3 regions of the Paenibacillus sp. M-152 genome follow, and region 1 is predicted to be linked to each of the others. Evidence: a T-box and tRNA genes for the amino acid it is inferred to sense, from the RefSeq annotation. Region 1 holds a T-box; the other regions hold tRNA genes.
What was found. A T-box is a leader RNA that pairs with one kind of tRNA and senses whether it is charged. The one in region 1 lies ahead of argS (arginine--tRNA ligase), so its partner is inferred to be a tRNA-Arg.
Positions count from the first base shown of each region.

Region 2: it encodes a tRNA-Arg, which carries the amino acid that the T-box ahead of argS (arginine--tRNA ligase) is inferred to sense. The anticodon was not compared.
Region 3: it encodes a tRNA-Arg, which carries the amino acid that the T-box ahead of argS (arginine--tRNA ligase) is inferred to sense. The anticodon was not compared.

Region 1 is NZ_CP034141.1:2,288,000-2,295,289, forward strand. Features, by position in the region: gene EGM68_RS10540 (nicotinate phosphoribosyltransferase) at 1-1,315, shown strand, start outside; gene EGM68_RS10545 (MogA/MoaB family molybdenum cofactor biosynthesis protein) at 1,380-1,895, opposite strand; gene EGM68_RS10550 (four-helix bundle copper-binding protein) at 2,159-2,488, shown strand; T-box leader at 2,566-2,825, shown strand; gene argS (arginine--tRNA ligase) at 2,886-4,610, shown strand; gene EGM68_RS10560 (S-layer homology domain-containing protein) at 4,888-5,856, shown strand; gene EGM68_RS10565 (ABC transporter ATP-binding protein) at 5,973-7,290, opposite strand, start outside.
Region 2 is NZ_CP034141.1:499,109-506,398, reverse strand. Features, by position in the region: gene EGM68_RS02315 (Crp/Fnr family transcriptional regulator) at 1-663, opposite strand, end outside; gene EGM68_RS02310 (GAF domain-containing protein) at 962-1,411, shown strand; gene EGM68_RS02305 (response regulator) at 1,554-2,207, shown strand; gene EGM68_RS02300 (PAS domain-containing sensor histidine kinase) at 2,200-3,303, shown strand; tRNA gene EGM68_RS02295 (tRNA-Gly) at 3,508-3,578, opposite strand; tRNA gene EGM68_RS02290 (tRNA-Pro) at 3,588-3,661, opposite strand; tRNA gene EGM68_RS02285 (tRNA-Arg) at 3,684-3,760, opposite strand; tRNA gene EGM68_RS02280 (tRNA-Cys) at 3,787-3,857, opposite strand; tRNA gene EGM68_RS02275 (tRNA-Gly) at 3,868-3,942, opposite strand; tRNA gene EGM68_RS02270 (tRNA-Leu) at 3,949-4,036, opposite strand; tRNA gene EGM68_RS02265 (tRNA-Lys) at 4,052-4,127, opposite strand; tRNA gene EGM68_RS02260 (tRNA-Gln) at 4,132-4,206, opposite strand; tRNA gene EGM68_RS02255 (tRNA-His) at 4,225-4,297, opposite strand; tRNA gene EGM68_RS02250 (tRNA-Tyr) at 4,314-4,399, opposite strand; tRNA gene EGM68_RS02245 (tRNA-Thr) at 4,404-4,479, opposite strand; tRNA gene EGM68_RS02240 (tRNA-Phe) at 4,505-4,577, opposite strand; tRNA gene EGM68_RS02235 (tRNA-Asp) at 4,628-4,704, opposite strand; tRNA gene EGM68_RS02230 (tRNA-Met) at 4,730-4,803, opposite strand; tRNA gene EGM68_RS02225 (tRNA-Val) at 4,814-4,889, opposite strand; tRNA gene EGM68_RS02220 (tRNA-Glu) at 4,896-4,967, opposite strand; tRNA gene EGM68_RS02215 (tRNA-Ser) at 4,999-5,090, opposite strand; tRNA gene EGM68_RS02210 (tRNA-Met) at 5,094-5,167, opposite strand; tRNA gene EGM68_RS02205 (tRNA-Asn) at 5,202-5,277, opposite strand; tRNA gene EGM68_RS02200 (tRNA-Ala) at 5,282-5,357, opposite strand; tRNA gene EGM68_RS02195 (tRNA-Ile) at 5,380-5,456, opposite strand; rRNA gene rrf (5S ribosomal RNA) at 5,491-5,607, opposite strand; rRNA gene EGM68_RS02185 (23S ribosomal RNA) at 5,684-7,290, opposite strand, start outside.
Region 3 is NZ_CP034141.1:5,143,830-5,151,119, forward strand. Features, by position in the region: gene sigW (RNA polymerase sigma factor SigW) at 1-269, opposite strand, end outside; gene ppc (phosphoenolpyruvate carboxylase) at 460-3,252, opposite strand; tRNA gene EGM68_RS22475 (tRNA-Gly) at 3,979-4,049, opposite strand; tRNA gene EGM68_RS22480 (tRNA-Pro) at 4,059-4,132, opposite strand; tRNA gene EGM68_RS22485 (tRNA-Arg) at 4,155-4,231, opposite strand; tRNA gene EGM68_RS22490 (tRNA-Gly) at 4,237-4,311, opposite strand; tRNA gene EGM68_RS22495 (tRNA-Leu) at 4,322-4,402, opposite strand; tRNA gene EGM68_RS22500 (tRNA-Lys) at 4,414-4,489, opposite strand; tRNA gene EGM68_RS22505 (tRNA-Gln) at 4,494-4,568, opposite strand; tRNA gene EGM68_RS22510 (tRNA-Val) at 4,624-4,699, opposite strand; tRNA gene EGM68_RS22515 (tRNA-Glu) at 4,711-4,782, opposite strand; tRNA gene EGM68_RS22520 (tRNA-Thr) at 4,794-4,866, opposite strand; tRNA gene EGM68_RS22525 (tRNA-Asn) at 4,870-4,945, opposite strand; rRNA gene rrf (5S ribosomal RNA) at 4,964-5,080, opposite strand; rRNA gene EGM68_RS22535 (23S ribosomal RNA) at 5,158-7,290, opposite strand, start outside.

The DNA.
Region 1 (7,290 bases):
TGGTCTGGAACGCATTGTGAATTACATTTCAAACTTGCGGTTTACAGAAGAGGACATTCGCTATCTGTCAGAGCAGGAGGAAAAGTACGATCCCATGTTCATGGAGGCATTGCGCCAGTTTAAGTTTGGCGGAACGGTCCACTCGATGAAGGAAGGAGCGCTTGTTTTTCCGAATGAGCCTCTGGTACGTGTTGAAGGAACCATTATGGAAACGCAGCTTGTCGAGACGGCATTGTTGAATTTTATGAATTACCAGACACTCATTGCGACAAAAGCATCGCGTATCAAGCAAGTGGCAAGTGACGATACACTGCTCGAATTTGGCACACGACGTGCGCAGGAGGCAGATGCAGCCATTTGGGGAGCGCGTGCTGCTTATGTTGCAGGTTTCGATGCGACTTCTAACATGCTGGCAGGCGAACACTTTGGGATTCCGACAAAAGGGACACATGCCCATTCATGGGTACAAACCTTTATGACGGAGCAAGAGGCGTTCGACGTGTATGCGAAGGTTTTGCCAGATCAGGTTACGCTACTGGTAGATACCTTTGACACGCTGGAGAGCGGTGTTCCCCATGCGATTAGGACAGCAAAGATGCTGGAGAGTCAAGGCAAGCGTATGAATGCCATCCGTTTGGATAGCGGTGATTTGGCTTATCTATCTATTCAGGCACGGGAAATGCTGGATGCTGAAGGTTTGGATTACGTACAAATTGTAGCTTCCAACGATTTGGATGAAAATACGATTTTCAATCTAAAAGCCCAAGGTGCACGTATTGATGTGTGGGGTGTAGGAACACAGCTGATTACAGCTTCAGATCAACCTTCACTGGGCGGAGTGTACAAGCTGGTTGAGCGGGAAGTGGACGGTGAAATGTTGCCGACGATTAAGATCTCGGGTAACCCGGAAAAAGTATCTACACCAGGTAAAAAGGATGTATACCGCATTGTGGATAAGAAGAAAGGGAGAGCTGTAGCTGATTACATTTCTTTCCCGGATGAAGAACGTCCGCGTAATGGTAAGCGCCTGAAGCTGTTTAACCCTTTGCATCCATATATGAAGAAGTATGTAGAAAATTACGAAGCTGTACCGATGCTTGAACCTATTTTTGTAAATGGGCAGAAGGTATACGAGCTTCCTGAACTGGATGAAATTCGTGCCTATCATGCATCACAGTTGAAACTGTTTTGGCCAGAATATTTGCGGAAGCTGAACCCTGAAATTTATCGCGTAAATCTTAGTGAGAAGGTATGGGAGCTGAAGCAAAAGCTGATTGACAGCTACATGCAGCCCGAAGTTGAAGAAAAGGAATAATGTGAAGAGGCACCTCATCTATGTATGGGTGCCTTTTTTGTATCTGCAATGTGTAAATAGGAGCTTATTTATAAATTTCTCTCATTACATGACGCAGCTCAGGGACAATAATGCGTTCCATTGCCAAACGAACGGCTCCGCGGGAACCAGGCATAGAAAACACAGCTGTCTGGCCCACAGCGCCCGCTACAGCCCGGCTTAATATAGCTGCTGATCCAATGTCCTCAGCAAAGCTTAAGTAACGGAAGATTTCTCCAAACCCAGGTAGTTCCTTATCCAGTAGAGAGGAGACGGCTTCATATGTAGTATCACGCGGAGAGATGCCAGTACCACCTGTTAAAAGTACAGCCTCGATGTCCTCATGTGCCGCAGCTTCGGCTACCAACTGCCGGATTCCTTCATAGTCGTCCTTGACGATAACATATCGAACAACCTTGTACCCATTCGTTTCTAGTAGTTCCTTGAGCAGTCGTCCCCCAGTATCGGTTTCCATGGTACGTGTATCCGAGACGGTCACGACCATGCAGTTAACCTGCTGCGGAGATTCCTGTCGGTGCTCCTCTACAGATGTTATATTCATTACAATGTTCACTCCTTGATCAGTGGTTAAGCATACTCTTTTTTTACAATAGAGGAATGACAGACTAGATGCAAGTCAGAAACGAAGGCTAAAAAGTTATGTGATTAATATCCTTGCGCTTACACCTTGGAATATAGTACACTTCCTTACATAAGTCGGGATTTTCTGGGTTTATTTTGTTGAAAGCGCGAACATCAAATGATTAATTTCAAGGTTCAGCGGGTAATAGTACAGCAGGATCAACAACTGGGAGGTAATGTATTATGAATCATTCATACCAAAAATGCGTAGATGCTTGCCTGGAATGTATGAACGCTTGCAATGTATGCTATGTAGCAAGTTTGAAGGAATATGATTTAGCTATGCTGCGTGAATGTATTCGAGTGAGCAGGGAATGCGCAGAGATATGTGGGTTTGCTGCTCAAATGTTGCAGCGCGGAACGGATTTTGCCGAGGAAATCTGTGAGCTATGTGCCAAAGCCTGTGAGGTATGTGCTGCTGAATGCAGCAAGCATTCCCATAATCATTGCAAACATTGTGCAGAAGCCTGCCGTCATTGTGTTGAAGCCTGTCGCCAATTGGTGGCAGTGTAATTACATATACAGAACTAGTCCCTAAAGAGGGAATAAAAGGTTGCTTTCTACTAAATAGGTTTGTATAATGGTGGGAATTAACGTCAAGGAACGGGAGAGTAGCAACGGAACCGTATCATTACAGCGAGCCGGAAGAGGTGGAAGCCGGTATGAAATCCGATGTGAAGCGCACCCGGGAGACGGTTGATCCAACGATAAGAGCTTCTAGTAGATCAGCCCGGCAGACACCGTTATTTGTCAATGGAGTGAAATCGCGATTTTGTGTAAGCTAGCTTTAGCTATACAACCGATTTACGAAGAGTGGTACCGCGGGGATATCGAAGTTCTCGTCTCTTGAATTATATCAAGAGGCGAGGGCTTTTTTTGTTAGATCCTATAAAAAGAAGGAGAGAGGAACATGTTGTTGATGATTGCTACCCAAGCTATTGTAGCTCATACGGACTTGGAGGAGAAAGAAGTTTTATCTTTATTCGAGGTGCCTCCGCAGCCTGAATGGGGAGATGTGGCGTTTCCCTGTTTTGTGCTGGCTAAAAAATTTCGAAAGTCTCCACAGCATATTGCAATGGAATTGGCAGAGCTAGTAAGCCGTGAAGCGGGTCTAATTGCTTCAGCATCGGGTGCCTATGTAAATATTACATTGGATCGATCTGTTCATATTCCATCGATGCTTGCTGAATTGAGCAAGGATGAGTTTCTCAAGCCCAATATCGGATATGGACAGCGAGTAGTGATTGATATGTCCTCGCCTAATATTGCCAAACCATTTGGTATCGGTCATCTTCGCTCTACTGTTATTGGTGCCGCCTTGTATCGCATACTTGGTGAAACCGGATATGTGCCGATTAGTGTGAATCATCTAGGGGATTGGGGAACACAATTTGGCAAGCAAATTGCGGCCTATAAAAGATGGGGCAATGAGGAGCAGCTACAACATGATCCGATCGGGGAATCGTTGAAGCTATATGTCCGTTTTCATCAGGAGGCCGAGCATGAGCCGTCTTTGGAGGATGAAGGCCGCGAGTGGTTCCGACGTTTGGAGCAGGGGGATACTGAGGCTCAACAACTGTGGGAGTTTTTTGTTGAAGTCAGTCTGGGTGAATTTGACCGTATGTACCAACGTCTTAACATTTCGTTTGACCATGTGTTGGGGGAAAGTTTTTACAATGATAAGATGCAGGCAGTTGTTGCCCAATTAAGAGCAAAAGGACTGCTGGAAGAAAGCGATGGAGCACTTGTGGTTCGTCTGGAAGACGAGCAACTGCCGCCGTGCCTTATTTTGAAAAAAGATGGTACTACCATTTATCCCACCCGTGATCTGGCAACAGCGATTTATCGTCATGAAGTGATGAAGGCTGATCGCCTGCTGTACGTCGTTGGCGGGGAACAGAAGTTACATTTCCAACAGGTATTTGCGGTGCTGAAGCATGCAGGGGAGACATGGGCAGAGCAATGTGAGCATGTACCGTTTGGTTTAATGCGGTTTGCGGGCAAAAAAATGTCCACAAGACGCGGCAAGGTTGTGAAACTGGAGGAAGTGCTGGATGAAGCTGTAGCGCGTGCTCAAGCCATCATTACGGAGAAAAATCCCAATTTGCTGGAGCAACAGGCAATAGCTGAAGACGTTGGCATCGGAGCGATTATTTTTGGCGATTTAAAAAATAACCGTCTGAATGAAGTGGATTTTTCGTTAGAGGAGGCACTGACCTTTGAAGGTGAGACTGGCCCTTATGTGCAGTATACTCATGCGCGCATACGCAGTCTTTTGGAGAAAGCTCGCGCCCGCTCTGATGTTGATTCTAATTCCAGTGACAACGTCCTTGCCCAAGACGGGCATTCTCCTGATTTGAATATCGTTTCGGATGAAATGCTGGGTGACGCAGGCTGGGCGCTGCTTAAGCAGTTGGATCGCTATCACGGGCAGCTAATACGTGCTGCTAGGCAACTGGAACCTTCGGTTATTGCGAGATTTGCATTAGATACAGCACAAGCGTTCAACCGTTTTTATGCTAAGGAAAGGATTGTCGATGGTGGACAATGGCGCATTCAGTTGGCGGAACAGACTGCGGATATGCTGGCAAGTACACTGCGACTTCTTGGACTGAAAGCTTCTAATCGGATGTAAGCTACCACAAGTGGGTATTTTTGTTAGGTACACTGCTGCTTTTGCTAGCTAAATTACTGCGAGTCAGCTCTTTTTCTCTAAAAGGTGCTGCAAAAGGAAAACTGTCATAGACACTTTTGGGTTTGCATGGATATGGTGAGCGGAAAAGAGCAAGACGGGTTACACTAATAGCTAAGGTATTCCATTGTTTTGCAACCAATTTGTGCATATTTGAAACATTTGATGGTTTTATTGCGTCCGTAAGTATAGAAGCAAAGTAAACATGGAGGTGTATCTCATGATTAAACATAAAAGCGTGGCAGCTGCGCTGCTTGTCGTCTGTTCATTGGCTGTGGCTACGTCGGCTTCTGCTTTTAGAGATATAAAGGGAGCTGAGCAGGAGAAGATCGTAAGTTCACTTCAGAACAAAGGAATTATTCAAGGGATAACCAAGGATAAGTTTGCACCAGATCAAACACTCACGTATGCACAAGGAGTACACTTGGTTGTTCGTGCGATGGATCTTCAGGTTATGCCTGATTTCACCACGGGCTCCTTTGCAAACATTCCGGCTTCCGCATGGTATGCCGATTCCTATCGGATTGCAGTCCAGCACCAAATCCCTCTGTCACCGGATATTGATCCGAGCACCCGTATGACAAGGGAACAATTCGCGAATATTCTGTACAAAGCCGTGAGTGCAACAGGTGAATATCCTACGGTCCGTATGTTCATTAATGTAGCAGATGGCAAAAAATTAGACCAAGAGTCGAACGAAGCAGTGCAATTTCTCCTGTTGACCAAAATTGCAAAATTGGACAAAGAAAGCAACTTTAACCCGGATCGTAAAGTAACACGGATGGAGGCAGCAGAAATGGTCTACCATGCATCCGAGTTTGTAAAAAGTCATAAACCGGTGCAAGCCACTCCGGAAAATCCAGCTGAGCCTGTAGATCCGGTTCAACAAACTAATATTAGTATGAGCATAGAGAAGGCGAATGACCAACAGAACAAAGTGACCATCACCCGTCTGCAGGCACCTAATCCAGGTTACGGCATTGAAGTGGATCACATCGACTACGTAGATGATACGAATGCAGTCATTTACTACAAGCTGACTAGTCCAAAACCGGGGGAAATGAATATTCAAGTCATTACGGATACCCACACCAGTACATTGGTAGACAGTAAGTATAAGGTTACGCTCAAAGCAGTCGATGGAACCGTGCTTCCGCCCACAGGAACAGGCACGTCTGTAGCTAAATAAAACTTTAAGCCATATGTCAATATATAAAATAAAGCCAGCGAGTTCCCCCCATAAGAATGGAGACCGCTGGCTTTTTCTTGCTAAATGTTAATTGTAAGCCCAAGCTCTAGTATTATTTAAGCTTTAAATGCGACTTTGCCTGTAAGCAAGTCATTTTGCACAGGATGTGTAGCTGAGGAAGACGCAGATTCTGCTGCAACCGTTCCTGACTGGAGTTGATACATTTGGAAGTAACGTCCGCCTTGGGCCATAAGCTCGTCATGGCTACCCCGTTCAACAATTTCACCCCGATGCAGCACCAAAATTTGGTCTGCACTACGAATGGTGGACAAACGGTGGGCAATGATAAAGGTCGTACGTCCCTTTTTGAGCACCTCAAGAGCAGATTGGATGAGTGCTTCCGTTTCGGTATCAATGTTGGCGGTAGCTTCATCCAGAATTAAAATGGCAGGATCAAAGGCTAACGCGCGAGCAAACGAAATAAGCTGGCGTTGCCCGGCGGATAAGGTACTGCCTTTTTCAATAACAGGCTCATCAAATCCTTGGGGCAAATGGGCTAACAGTTTGTCGGCTCCAACGTCATGCAGCGCTTTATTCACCTGTTCTCTCGTAATTCTGCTGTCGCCGAGACTGACATTAGAGGCTACCGTACCTGTGAACAAATATGGATCTTGAAGAACAATACCCATATGATGGCGAAGCCATTGCTTAGGAATATTTTTGACAGGCGTTCCGTCAATGGTGATCGTCCCTTTTTGCGGATCATAGAACCGGAATAGCAGGTTGATAATCGAACTCTTACCTGATCCGGTATGCCCGACAAGGGCAACCGTTTGACCAGGCTGTGCTGTAAAGGAAATATGCTTAAGCACATCATCCTTTTTGTAGGCAAAGGAAACGTCGTTAAATTCTACCTGGCCTTTGTAACGCGGCATAGTACCGTCTGTCACCGGCTCTCCAGTTTCGTCCATTAATTCAAATACGCGTCCTGAGGATACGATGGAAGTATCCAGTACGGCGAGCTGGTTGACCATACCTGTAATAGGTTGGAACAATCGACCCAACACATCGACGAAGGCATACAATACCCCTAATGATATCGCACTACCTGTAGTGCCAAGTGCCGCAGATCCAAAATACCACAACACGACAGCGAAGGCGAGGTTTCTCAATACGTTGACCAAATTATGCGAAGTAAAAGCGTTCAAATTCAGCATTTTATTCTGATGCTTCATATAGTCATCATTCAACTCTTCAAACTCTTGCTGTGTTTGTTTCTGATGCCGGAATACGCGAATAATGGACATCCCCTGAATGGATTCATTGATAATCGCATTAATCTCACTGAGTCTGGACCGAATGATCGTGTTATAGCGGGTTGCAACCTTGCGGTACAATATGATCCATAAGATCAGTAACGGTACAATAAATAGA
Region 2 (7,290 bases), 1.8 Mb from region 1:
AATGACGATTTTTCCGTCTCTCGTATCCAAGGTTCCCTGCTCTTTTAGCGAGCTCAGCATCCGATTCACACTTTCGCGCGTTGCTCCAATCATCTCGCCCAGTTCGGAGTGACTTAGCTTCATGTTCAGTAAAATGCCATCCTTCACAGCTACACCACATGTATTACTTGCACGGATCAGTGTAGACGCTAGTGCCCCCGTTTTACCATACAACAGTAAGTCCCGAAACCGTGATTGCATAATTCGTTGCTTCATTGCCATCCACTGTATGAACTGAAGCGCCATTTCCCCGTTCTTAGACAGGAGTGACTCCAGGTCCTTAACAAGCACAACACCTAACTCACACACATCGGCTGTTTCTGCAGTACAACTATACTCTTCCCCATCTATCCCACTAAACTCCCCGATCAAATCGCCTTGGTGCTGAATAGTCAGAATCAATTCTTTACCGTCTTCTGTCGATTTACGGAGTTTAACATGACCCGAATGTATATAATAAAGCTGCTCCGCATCATCACCCTCTCGAAAAAGCATAACGCCTGCCTTTACCTTCTTCCAGGACATGATATCTTTTAATAGCTCAAAATGCTCTTCCGTCAGAAAAAGTTGAATCCCCGTGCGCTGCGTTTCGTCCCTAAACCGTTCCATACAAGTGGCTTGCATATTAGCGTCCTCCTCGTGTTTACCTGATATCTTTATCATAATGTTTTGATTCCTGGGTTGTTATCGGGAGAACACCTGATTTTGCACCTCTCTACTCCCTGATTTGCAGTGATAAATATCACTTCCAGGATTATCTAATGCCCCATTTATCGCCCCACCTCTTATTGATTACCCAGTCTAATGAAAAGTCAGTGTTTCCTGCGCCTATAGATCAGGGGGTTCCCTGAATTACTTTTGTACCTGTCGGAATTACAATAAATTAGAGCTACAGTTGGTTAAGATAAAGGATGTGTCTTCTATGCTACAAATAACGGATGAAATGCGAAATGAACTGAACCAGTTGCGAGATCATGTTTATGGGGATCTCACTGCACTTGCATTTATGTCCAGGTCAGGGGGTAAGTTGCATTGGTATTATGCCTCCGGCAGCCGAAACAATCGCTATCGCCTTATCTCTTTTAAAGTCGGTCATGGGATTGCCGGGATGGCTGTTCGTCTGGGGCGTACCGTAACCGTTAGCGCTTTAATATCAGGCAGTATACGTTTACGTCAAGAATGTGCGCTTATGCTGGCCGAACAGTTACATTCTGCAGTAGCCATTCCCTTTTCCAGTACAGGAGACTTGCCAAACGGTGTGCTACTTGTTGGTAACCGTGATGTGAGGACATTCACCGATTCTGATGTAGCCAAGGCCACTCAAGTCGCTCATCGCCTTGGCCAGCTATGTGCTCTCCCTCTCACTCCATAGATTGATATTTGAAGAAAAATAAAATTATAAATATAAGTGAACATGAACAGCTCATCTAACTATCTCTGTTGATTGAAATCCCTAAAATTTGCTATGATTATGACAAAACGCACGGTTTTTTACCGTTCGAGGGGATGACTAATTGATTCGTATACTAGTAGTGGATGATCATGTTGTCGTACGTTCTGGCCTCATGGCCCTATTGGACGGCAAAAACGGTATTAAGGTAGTAGGAGATGCAGCAGACGGGGATGAAGCAATCCGCAAAGCGGTGGAGCTACAACCTAATGTCGTGCTCATGGATTTTAGTATGCCACCTGGCAAAGATGGCCTCACGGCAACCACCGAATTAAAAAAACAGTTGCCAGATACAGAAGTGCTTATTCTAACAATGCATGATGATGAGGAATATCTGTTCCGAGCCATTCAAGCCGGAGCATCTGGATATATTTTAAAAAGTGCACCTCATGAGGAATTACTCGCTGCCATCCAGTCTGTGGCCGAAGGCAGTGCCTATCTGTATCCCAATGCAACTAAACGCCTGATGAGTGAATATCTGGATAAAATCAAACAAGAGGGCATAGCCGGACCGTATGAATCCCTGTCTGAGCGGGAAAAAGAGATTCTATCGTGGGTAGCCAAAGGATATGCCAACAAGGAAATTGCCGAACACCTGGTGATTAGCGTCAAAACCGTAGAGTCCCACAAAAGCAACCTTATGGAGAAGCTTAACTTGAAAACACGGCCTGAGTTGGTCAAATTTGCACTGAAAAAGGGGTTGCTCCATTATGAATGAACCTTCTAACCTTTTACTGCAGCCCGCCTTTGGGGAGTCAACCGATAAACTACTGAATGATTTGGAAATTCATATACCAGATTCTCCTTTTCTCCATGTACTTCGTAGTTCTCTCCACCAGTTATCCAATCTTAAATTTGCTCTAGATACATCTTCCATCGTTGCTCTGACCGATCATCGAGGAATTATTCAGTACGTAAACGATAAGTTCTGTGAGATTTCGCAATATAGTCGTGAAGAATTGATCGGGCAGGATCATCGTCTCATTAATTCGGGCTATCATACTCGAGCCTTCATGAAGAACCTGTGGACTACGATCCGTTCTGGTGAGGTATGGCAGGGAGAAATACGAAATCGTGCTAAAGATAACAGCTACTACTGGGTGAATACTACGATTGTTCCATTTATGGACGAGGAAGGTAAACCCTATCAGTACTTAGCGATCCGTAATGAAGTAACTAAATTAAAAAAAGTAGAGGCAGAGCTTCAGACCATGATGACGCAAGTCATGCAAATACAGGAGGAAGAGCGTAAACGCTTTTCAAGAGAGCTTCATGATGGGATTGGTCAAAGCCTGTTTTCACTTATTATTCAACTAGATAGCCAACTAGCTGAACAGCCCAGTGCTACTCTGGAAAATCTGCGTACACAGGTAACTGATATCATTAAAGATGTTCGCGGCTTAGCGTGGGAACTTCGTCCCTCAGTTTTGGATGATTTGGGTGTCGTACCGGCCCTAAGAACTTATATTGAAAATTTCTGTTCGCATTACGGAATCGAAGTGCATTTTCAATGTACTTTACGTAAACGCCTTGATATCCGAAAAGAAATAGCAATCTATAGAATTGTACAAGAAGCACTGACGAATGTGGCTAAATACGCAGATGTAGCAGAAGCATACGTTGATGTAGAGGATCAAGACGAAATAATAAAAGTAACTATTCGGGATGAGGGTATGGGCTTCTCTGGAGAATCCAAAGGAGAGGGAGTTGGATTGTTCAGCATGGAAGAACGAGCTAGAGGAGTAGGCGGCTTCATGAGCATGACTTCTGCTCCAAATCAGGGAACCTCTATCCAACTAACCATTCCAGTGTAAAATCTGTGCACTAGATCAGTTATCGGTGTATCCCCCTGCAGGAACAGGAGAGATACACCGATGGCAAGCACTAACAATAGCCATCACTTTGTGGAATCTATGGAATATAAATGTACAAAAAAAAGAGAGAGCTCTGTCCCCAGACAGGCTCTCTTTATTTATAAGGTGTCACCACTGAGGCAACAAGAATCCGCTATAGCAAAAAGCGGGTGATGGGAATCGAACCCACGCTACCAGCTTGGAAGGCTGGAGTTCTACCATTGAACTACACCCGCAAATCAGTATCGGGATGACACGATTTGAACATGCGACCCCCTGGTCCCAAACCAGGTGCTCTACCAAGCTGAGCTACATCCCGACATTATACATTTTTTAAGAAATGGCGCGCCCTGAGAGATTCGAACTCCCGGCCTTTTGATTCGTAGTCAAACGCTCTATCCAGCTGAGCTAAGGGCGCATATTAAATTCCATAATGAGCAGTTAAGGCGCCACCCAGATTTGAACTGGGGATGAAGCTTTTGCAGAGCTTTGCCTTACCACTTGGCTATGGCGCCGTATGGATAATGGAGCGGACGACGGGAATCGAACCCGCGACCCTCGCCTTGGCAAGGCGATGCTCTACCGCTGAGCCACGTCCGCAAAATATGGTGCGGTCGAGAGGACTCGAACCTCCACGGGGGGTTAGCCCACACGGACCTGAACCGTGCGCGTCTGCCAATTCCGCCACGACCGCAAAATAATTTATAAATGGTGAGCCATGAAGGACTCGAACCTTCGACACCCTGATTAAAAGTCAGGTGCTCTACCAACTGAGCTAATGGCTCTTAATGGCTGGGGATATAGGATTTGAACCTATGCATGACGGAGTCAAAGTCCGTTGCCTTACCGCTTGGCTAATCCCCATTAAATTAAGAATCAAAGGGCGGCCGATGGGGCTTGAACCCACGAATGCCGGAGTCACAGTCCGGTGCGTTAACCACTTCGCCACGACCGCCATATGATTATAAAACTGGTGGAGGATGATGGATTCGAACCACCGAACCCGTAAGGGAGCAGATTTACAGTCTGATGCGTTTGGCCACTTCGCTAATCCTCCAAAATGGTGCCGGCGAGAGGACTTGAACCCCCAACCTACTGATTACAAGTCAGTTGCTCTACCAATTGAGCTACACCGGCACATTACCAATTCCCACTTGAAAGGTGGCTCGGGACGGAATCGAACCGCCGACACGAGGATTTTCAGTCCTCTGCTCTACCGACTGAGCTACCGAGCCATATTTAATTTTATAACTATACCATATAGTTCGTACTATATGCATTTAAATGGCGGAACTGACGGGATTCGAACCCGCGATCTCCTGCGTGACAGGCAGGCATGTTAGGCCTCTACACCACAGTTCCAGAGGCATTTCCAATAGGAAATTAATTGCGGGGGCAGGATTTGAACCTACGACCTTCGGGTTATGAGCCCGACGAGCTACCGAACTGCTCCACCCCGCGATATAAAATATGGTGGAGGCTGAGGGGATCGAACCCCCGACCCTCTGCTTGTAAGGCAGATGCTCTCCCAGCTGAGCTAAGCCTCCATATTATGACCCGTAGGGGATTCGAACCCCTGTTACCTCCGTGAAAGGGAGGTGTCTTAACCCCTTGACCAACGGGCCTTACAAAATGAATTCTGATTTAATAAATTTATGGCGGAGAGAGAGGGATTCGAACCCTCGCACCACTTTCGCAGTCTAACCCCTTAGCAGAGGGTCCCCTTATAGCCACTTGGGTATCTCTCCGAGTAGCGGCAGAGGGGATCGAACCCCCGACCTCACGGGTATGAACCGTACGCTCTAGCCAGCTGAGCTACGCCGCCACCTTATATATAAAATTCAGAAGTATTAAAAATATGGCTCCCCGAACAGGACTCGAACCTGTGACAACTCGATTAACAGTCGAGTGCTCTACCAACTGAGCTATCAGGGAATATTGGTGGAGCCAAGGGGGATCGAACCCCTGACCTCCTGCGTGCAAGGCAGGCGCTCTCCCAGCTGAGCTATAGCCCCATACTTTTAGTCAATCTAGAAATGGTGGGCCTTAGTGGACTCGAACCACCGACCTCACCCTTATCAGGGGTGCGCTCTAACCAGCTGAGCTAAAGGCCCTAATTTATAATTTTATCATCCTTTAAAGGACTTTGCTTGGCGGCGTCCTACTCTCCCAGGACCCTGCGGTCCAAGTACCATCGGCGCTGGAGGGCTTAACGGTCGTGTTCGGGATGGGTACGTGTGGAACCCCTCCGCTATCGCCACCAAACATGAATTTGCCTCGCAAATTCTAACTTCAAGGTTACACCTTGAAAACTGGATCCGAAACTTATTGCGCTTTATCTTAGGATAAGCCCTCGACCGATTAGTATTGGTCAGCTCCATGCATTACTGCACTTCCACCCCCAACCTATCTACCTCGTCGTCTTCAAGGGGTCTTACTAATTGGGAAATCTCATCTTGAGGGGGGCTTCACGCTTAGATGCTTTCAGCGCTTATCCCTTCCGTACATAGCTACCCAGCGGTGCTCCTGGCGGAACAACTGGTACACCAGCGGTACGTCCATCCCGGTCCTCTCGTACTAAGGACAGCTCCTCTCAAATTTCCTACGCCCACGACAGATAGGGACCGAACTGTCTCACGACGTTCTGAACCCAGCTCGCGTACCGCTTTAATGGGCGAACAGCCCAACCCTTGGGACCTACTTCAGCCCCAGGATGCGATGAGCCGACATCGAGGTGCCAAACCTCCCCGTCGATGTGGACTCTTGGGGGAGATAAGCCTGTTATCCCCAGGGTAGCTTTTATCCGTTGAGCGATGGCCCTTCCATGCGGTACCACCGGATCACTAAGCCCGACTTTCGTCCCTGCTCGACTTGTAGGTCTCGCAGTCAAGCTCCCTTCTGCCTTTGCACTCTTCGAATGATTTCCAACCATTCTGAGGGAACCTTGGGGCGCCTCCGTTACTCTTTAGGAGGCGACCGCCCCAGTCAAACTGCCCACCTGACACTGTCCTCGTACCGGATCACGGTACCAAGTTAGAACCTAGATACGATCAGGGTGGTATCCCAAGGATGCCTCCCTTCAAGCTGGCGCTCAAAGTTCTACGGCTCCCACCTATCCTGTACAGATCGTACCCAAATTCAATATCAAGCTGCAGTAAAGCTCCATGGGGTCTTTCCGTCTTGTCGCGGGTAACCTGCATCTTCACAGGTATTAAAATTTCACCGGATCTCTCGTTGAGACAGCGCCCAAGTCGTTACGCCATTCGTGCGGGTCAGAATTTACCTGACAAGGAATTTCGCTACCTTAGGACCGTTATAGTTACGGCCGCCGTTTACTGGGGCTTCGGTTCATAGCTTCGCCCGAAGGCTTACCACTCCCCTTAACCTTCCAGCACCGGGCAGGCGTCAGCCCGTATACTTCGCCTTGCGGCTTCGCACAGACCTGTGTTTTTGCTAAACAGTCGCTTGGGCCTTTTCACTGCGGCCCCCTCGGGCTATTCACCCTACCGAGGCACCCCTTCTCCCGAAGTTACGGGGTCATTTTGCCGAGTTCCTTAACGAGAGTTCTTCCGCGCGCCTTAGAATTCTCTTCTCGCCTACCTGTGTCGGTTTGCGGTACGGGCACCTTCTCCTGGCTAGAGGCTTTTCTTGGCAGTCTGAGATCATGACCTTCGCTACTATAATTTTCGCTCCCCATCACAGCCCAGCCTTACGATGTGCGGATTTGCCTACACATCAGCCTCACTGCTTAGACGGACATCCATCAGTCCGCGTCACTACCCTACTGCGTCACCCCATCGCTCATCACGGATTACGGTGGTACAGGAATTTCTACCTGTTGTCCTTCGACTACGCCTATCGGCCTCGCCTTAGGTCCCGACTTACCCTGAGCGGACGAACCTTCCTCAGGAACCCTTAGGCTTTCGGCGGATCTGATTCTCACAGATC
Region 3 (7,290 bases), 2.9 Mb from region 1:
GGTTTTCTCCTTCGCAGACGATCAATGCACAGATTTGTAGCAATCCGATAAATCCAGGTTGAGAATTTCTGTCCATGGTCATACTTTTCTAAGTTGCGATACACACGCAAAAAAGTCTCCTGCACCAAATCCTCCGCCTCATGACGATTACCTAGCATCCGGTAGGAAAGATGAAAAATCCGATCTTTATATAACTCGACTAACTCCGCAAAAGCTCGCTGATCACCTTTTTGCACCAGCCTAACCAAGCGGCTTTCCATATTATCCACTCTATACTCCCCCAGACTTGCTGATGGGTTACTTATTATATGTTTATGATTATTCATCGTAGTTTAATTTTATCCAGAAATCAACTGAAGTATGGACACAAGTAACAAACTCGTGCGTCATTACTATAAACACAGCACAATCGGGCACTCCATGAGTACCCGATTGCCTGTATCATACAGCCAAACTATATCAGCCTGTGTTTCTCAAGCCTGCGGCAATTCCGTTAATCGTCAACAGTACCTCACGCAGCATTTCAGCATCATCACCGTTCTGATTACGCAACTCGCGCAGCTCACTTAGCAATTGAACCTGCAAATAACTTAACGGATCGACATAAGGATTACGCAACCGGATAGATTCCTGAATAACAGGTACATCGTCCAAAATCTCGGATTGTCCGGTTATTTTCAAAATCAACTCAGATGTCAGCTTGAACTCTGCAGAAATCTGTCCAAATATACGTTGTCGTGCTTCTTCATTATCCGACATCCCAGCGTACTCCTCTGCAATCAGCAAATCCGCTTTAGCGATTGCCATTTGCAGTGTATCAATAAGCGACCGGAAGAAAGCAGAGTCTCTAAACATCGTTTGCAGCACTTTAAGGTTATCTTCATTGTTTTGATAGTAGCTTTGCAAACCAGTTCCTGCCGCATACCAAGCGGGTAGCAAGTAACGACTTTGTGTCCACGCAAAAACCCACGGAATGGCGCGCAAGTCCTCAAAACGTTCGCTATTCTTACGCTTGGACGGGCGAGATCCAATATTCAGCTCGCCTACCTCAGGCAACGGTGTAGATTCTTTGAAGAAACTGAAGAAATCCGGGTCTCGGAAAATTAAATCTTGATACTTCTCCAGTGATACCTCGGAAATACGGGCAATAATCTCCTCCCAGCTTTCCTCGAACACTTCTTTCTTTCCCGAGCGATGATAGGCAGCAGCCGTAATTAACGCCGATGTCGCCTGCTCTAAGCTCCGATATGCAATCCCCTTGAGCGAATAGCGGGATGATAGCACTTCGCCTTGCTCCGTAATCTTAATTCCTCCACCAATGGTATGAGGAGGCTGAGCCAGAATACTGCGATTAAGTGGCATTCCTCCACGCCCCAGCGCTCCTCCACGTCCGTGGAAAAACTTCACTTTTGCGCCATACTCGTTTACTACTTCCGTAATGCTATTCATAGCGACCCGAAGTTCCCAGTTCGCTGTAACCACACCGCCATCCTTATTACTATCCGAGTAGCCAAGCATGATCTCCTGAAGCTCATCCATGGCGGCTACAGATTGTCGATATACAGGCAGGTTCATCAATCTTCTCATAATGTCAGGTGCAGCGTGCAAATCATCTATCGTTTCGAACAAAGGAACGGATTGCAGCGTACAGATGACAGTGCCATCCTTCTCGATGCGGAACAGGCCCACCTCTTTGGCTAATACCATGACCTCAAGCAAATCACTGGCCCCTTGGGTCATACTGATCAAGTAGCTTGTAATGGACTGCTTGCCAAATTCCTCCTGAGCCAAATAAATCGTACGATATACATCAAGACATTCCTGTGTGCTATCGCTATATTTTAGATACGGCGAAGTAATCGGACGCGGTTCATTCAGCAGCTGTTCCAGCAGATCTATTTTTTCTTCCTCTGACAGCTTACTGTAATCTGACACAATATTCATTTTAGAAAGAATTTCAGTCATCGCATTTTCATGTTCCTGACTATGCTGACGCACATCCAGCGTAGCCGTATGAAACCCGAATAGCTCTACCTGACGAATCATCTTTTGGATATACGTGTCTGCCACATAATCAGCAAAATGATGGCGCAAGCTGTTGTCAATAACATTCAGGTCTGCAATAAGTTCTTCCGCGGAGCTGTAGCGCTCCTTGGTACCCTGTTTGCTTTCATCCAAAACGTTATTCACCTTAGCAATCATATATGCCAGTTTGATGCGATAAGGCTCTTTTTCGTTATGCCATACTTCCATTTTTTTAAGTGTAATGTGGGCGCGATCTTCTTCAATAGAAGCCAACAAATCATCAGAAACTCGCACAATGCTGGTACTGAAGCTCAAGTAACCCATGAGTTCTTTCAGCGTGTGCTGATATTCTCTCAAAGCCAACTTGCGCTGCATACGTAATGTTTCCCAAGTCACATGAGATGTAACAGATGGATTCCCGTCTCGATCTCCACCGATCCAAGAACCAAATCTCAAATAAGTTGGAATGTGCCATTTTTGCTCAGGATAATATTTGACCAAACATCGTTCCAGTTCTTGGTATACATCCGGCAATACATGAAACAAGGTCTCATGAAAATAATACATTCCATTTCTTACTTCATCTAATACAGTTGGCTTTCGATCACGTAGCTCATCGGTCTGCCACAATGTAATTACTTCATTAAGCAGATTTTCCCGTACCTGTTCTCGCTCACGCAAGGTAAGCATCGGATTATCCAGCAGCATGACGTCTTCGGAAATACGTTTGTGGATATCCAGGATTACTCGTCGTGTTGCTTCTGTAGGATGTGCAGTCATGACCAGCTCCAAAGAGAGTTCATTCAGCATGTTGCTAACGTCCTCTGCGGAGAAGCCTCCTTGTTTAAGCTCCTGAACGGAACTTTCGATAGAACCGGGTTGAACCTCTTCACCAGCGGAATGCTCATAATCCCGCTTACGACGAATACGATGGTTCTGCTCAGCGATATTCACCAACTGAAAGTAAATCGCAAACGCGCGAATAACCTGGTGACGAATATCCGTATCCAGTCCACTGACCATTTGTTTGAAATTCTCGTATAACTCCGGCTGATACCCGGCACGTAACGATTTACTTGCCTCACGTATTTTCTCCACGATATCCAAAAGTTCGTTGCCACCCTGATGAACCAAAACCTCACCAAGAATATTTCCTAGAAAACGAACGTCCCGCCGTAGCAGATTGTTGGATTGGTTTTTGTTAGCGGTTAACGTAAGCTCAGTCATGCTTTTCCCCCCATCTGATCTGTTCCACACCTATTCAGTTGTAGCAAAGGTACGTATACACACGAAATTTGACACTTTCTTAACATCATACAATAAAAACGTATGAAAAGCTGCAAAATTTACAGGAAAAAATCATGCTTTTGAAATACTTTTTTGGAGAATATATTGGTTATATATACATAATAATGAAATTTAAAAATTAAACCTGATTTTATAACTATTGATGTGCGAAACTTTATGCACAGTCTCTTTTAAAAGGTGCGTTTTCAAAGGTACAAATTCTTGTGTCATGGTGTGTATATGTTTATTATTTGTTGACAAAGTGAAATTTATTGCGCTCTATCCACAAAGATATACACAAAAAAGCCATAATCTCAGTATTCTAAATCTGTTTATTCATTAATTTCTACGTGTTACCCACATAAATAAAGAAGAGTGTGCACAACAAAAGGAGCAGATGTAAAGTTATCACCATGAATTTCGCAACATAATAATTATAGGATTCCTATTTTCAATGGATTTGATCACGAATTTAGCCTTACTACAGGAAAAAGGGGGCCATAAGAGGGGAAATCCGGGTCTAGGTGATAAAAGCCTATATAGGATATGCACAAGTCATCCCCAACCGTGCATGACAAGAGGCATCATTTAATGCTCTATATACATAGAAGTTAATGTATTGTGGACAAAATAAAAAGAAGCCTTTCGGCTTCTAGGTAATCGGTAAGCGGGTGATGGGAATCGAACCCACGCTATCAGCTTGGAAGGCTGAAGTTCTACCATTGAACTACACCCGCAAATCAGTATCGGGATGACACGATTTGAACATGCGACCCCCTGGTCCCAAACCAGGTGCTCTACCAAGCTGAGCTACATCCCGATATTATATTATTTTAGAAAGATGGCGCGCCCTGAGAGATTCGAACTCCCGGCCTTTTGATTCGTAGTCAAACGCTCTATCCAGCTGAGCTAAGGGCGCAAATATGGAGCGGACGACGGGAATCGAACCCGCGACCCTCGCCTTGGCAAGGCGATGCTCTACCGCTGAGCCACGTCCGCAAAAACAGGATGCGCGTGGAGGGACTTGAACCCCCACGTCAAAGACGCTAGATCCTAAGTCTAGTGCGTCTGCCAATTCCGCCACACGCGCATGTAATACAATGGTGAGCCATGAAGGACTCGAACCTTCGACACCCTGATTAAAAGTCAGGTGCTCTACCAACTGAGCTAATGGCTCTTAATGGCTGGGGATATAGGATTTGAACCTATGCATGACGGAGTCAAAGTCCGTTGCCTTACCGCTTGGCTAATCCCCAATATGCATATGATTCACAATTCCCCTATATTTCATCCATGTAAGAGAATAAAATATGGTGGAGGCTGAGGGGATCGAACCCCCGACCCTCTGCTTGTAAGGCAGATGCTCTCCCAGCTGAGCTAAGCCTCCATACTATCCTATGACCCGTAGGGGATTCGAACCCCTGTTACCTCCGTGAAAGGGAGGTGTCTTAACCCCTTGACCAACGGGCCATCCTGTAACAAGCTCTCAACCGGGATCGAACCGGTGACCTCATCCTTACCATGGATGCACTCTACCTACTGAGCTATGAGAGCAAATGGCTCCCCGAACAGGACTCGAACCTGTGACAACTCGATTAACAGTCGAGTGCTCTACCAACTGAGCTATCAGGGAATAATAATTATAAAACTCGCTTGGCGGCGTCCTACTCTCCCAGGACCCTGCGGTCCAAGTACCATCGGCGCTGGAGGGCTTAACGGTCGTGTTCGGGATGGGTACGTGTGGAACCCCTCCGCTATCGCCACCAAACATGAATTTGCCTCGCAAATTCTACATTCAAGGTTACACCCTGAAAACTGAATCCGAAACTTATTGCGCCTTATCTTTAGGATAAGCCCTCGACCGATTAGTATTGGTCAGCTCCATGCATTACTGCACTTCCACCCCCAACCTATCTACCTCGTCGTCTTCAAGGGGTCTTACATACTGGGAAATCTCATCTTGAGGGGGGCTTCACGCTTAGATGCTTTCAGCGCTTATCCCTTCCGTACATAGCTACCCAGCGGTGCTCCTGGCGGAACAACTGGTACACCAGCGGTACGTCCATCCCGGTCCTCTCGTACTAAGGACAGCTCCTCTCAAATTTCCTACGCCCACGACAGATAGGGACCGAACTGTCTCACGACGTTCTGAACCCAGCTCGCGTACCGCTTTAATGGGCGAACAGCCCAACCCTTGGGACCTACTTCAGCCCCAGGATGCGATGAGCCGACATCGAGGTGCCAAACCTCCCCGTCGATGTGGACTCTTGGGGGAGATAAGCCTGTTATCCCCAGGGTAGCTTTTATCCGTTGAGCGATGGCCCTTCCATGCGGTACCACCGGATCACTAAGCCCGACTTTCGTCCCTGCTCGACTTGTAGGTCTCGCAGTCAAGCTCCCTTCTGCCTTTGCACTCTTCGAATGATTTCCAACCATTCTGAGGGAACCTTGGGGCGCCTCCGTTACTCTTTAGGAGGCGACCGCCCCAGTCAAACTGCCCACCTGACACTGTCCTCGCACCGGATCACGGTACCAAGTTAGAACCTAGATACGATCAGGGTGGTATCCCAAGGATGCCTCCCTTCAAGCTGGCGCTCAAAGTTCTACGGCTCCCACCTATCCTGTACAGATCGTACCCAAATTCAATATCAAGCTGCAGTAAAGCTCCATGGGGTCTTTCCGTCTTGTCGCGGGTAACCTGCATCTTCACAGGTATTAAAATTTCACCGGATCTCTCGTTGAGACAGCGCCCAAGTCGTTACGCCATTCGTGCGGGTCAGAATTTACCTGACAAGGAATTTCGCTACCTTAGGACCGTTATAGTTACGGCCGCCGTTTACTGGGGCTTCGGTTCATAGCTTCGCTCTTGCGAGCTTACCACTCCCCTTAACCTTCCAGCACCGGGCAGGCGTCAGCCCGTATACTTCGCCTTGCGGCTTCGCACAGACCTGTGTTTTTGCTAAACAGTCGCTTGGGCCTTTTCACTGCGGCCCCCTCGGGCTATTCACCCTACCGAGGCACCCCTTCTCCCGAAGTTACGGGGTCATTTTGCCGAGTTCCTTAACGAGAGTTCTTCCGCGCGCCTTAGAATTCTCTTCTCGCCTACCTGTGTCGGTTTGCGGTACGGGCACCTTCTCCTGGCTAGAGGCTTTTCTTGGCAGTCTGAGATCATGACCTTCGCTACTATAATTTTCGCTCCCCATCACAGCCCAGCCTTAACGATGTGCGGATTTGCCTACACATCAGCCTCACTGCTTAGACGGACATCCATCAGTCCGCGTCACTACCCTACTGCGTCACCCCATCGCTCATCACGGATTACGGTGGTACAGGAATTTCTACCTGTTGTCCTTCGACTACGCCTATCGGCCTCGCCTTAGGTCCCGACTTACCCTGAGCGGACGAACCTTCCTCAGGAACCCTTAGGCTTTCGGCGGATCTGATTCTCACAGATCTTTTCGTTACTCATACCGGCATTCTCACTTGAATGCAGTCCAGCGCTCCTTCCGGTACACCTTCAACCCGCATTCAACGCTCCCCTACCCCTGATGCAAGCATCAAGCCATAGCTTCGGTGGTGTGTTTAGCCCCGTTACATTTTCGGCGCAGAGTCACTCGACCAGTGAGCTATTACGCACTCTTTCAATGGTGGCTGCTTCTAAGCCAACATCCTGGTTGTCTGTGCAACTCCACATCCTTTCCCACTTAACACACACTTGGGGACCTTAGCTGATGGTCTGGGCTGTTTCCCTTTCGACAATGGATCTTAGCACTCACTGTCTGACTCCCGGAACTAAATCTATGGCATTCGGAGTTTGACTGAGCTTGGTAACCCTTGCGGGCCCCGCACCCAATCAGTGCTCTACCTCCACGATTCTTTTTTCCGAGGCTAGCCCTAAAGCTATTTCGGGGAGAACCAGCTATCTCCGGGTTCGATTGGAATTTCTCCGCTACCCCCACCTCATCCCCGCATTTTTCA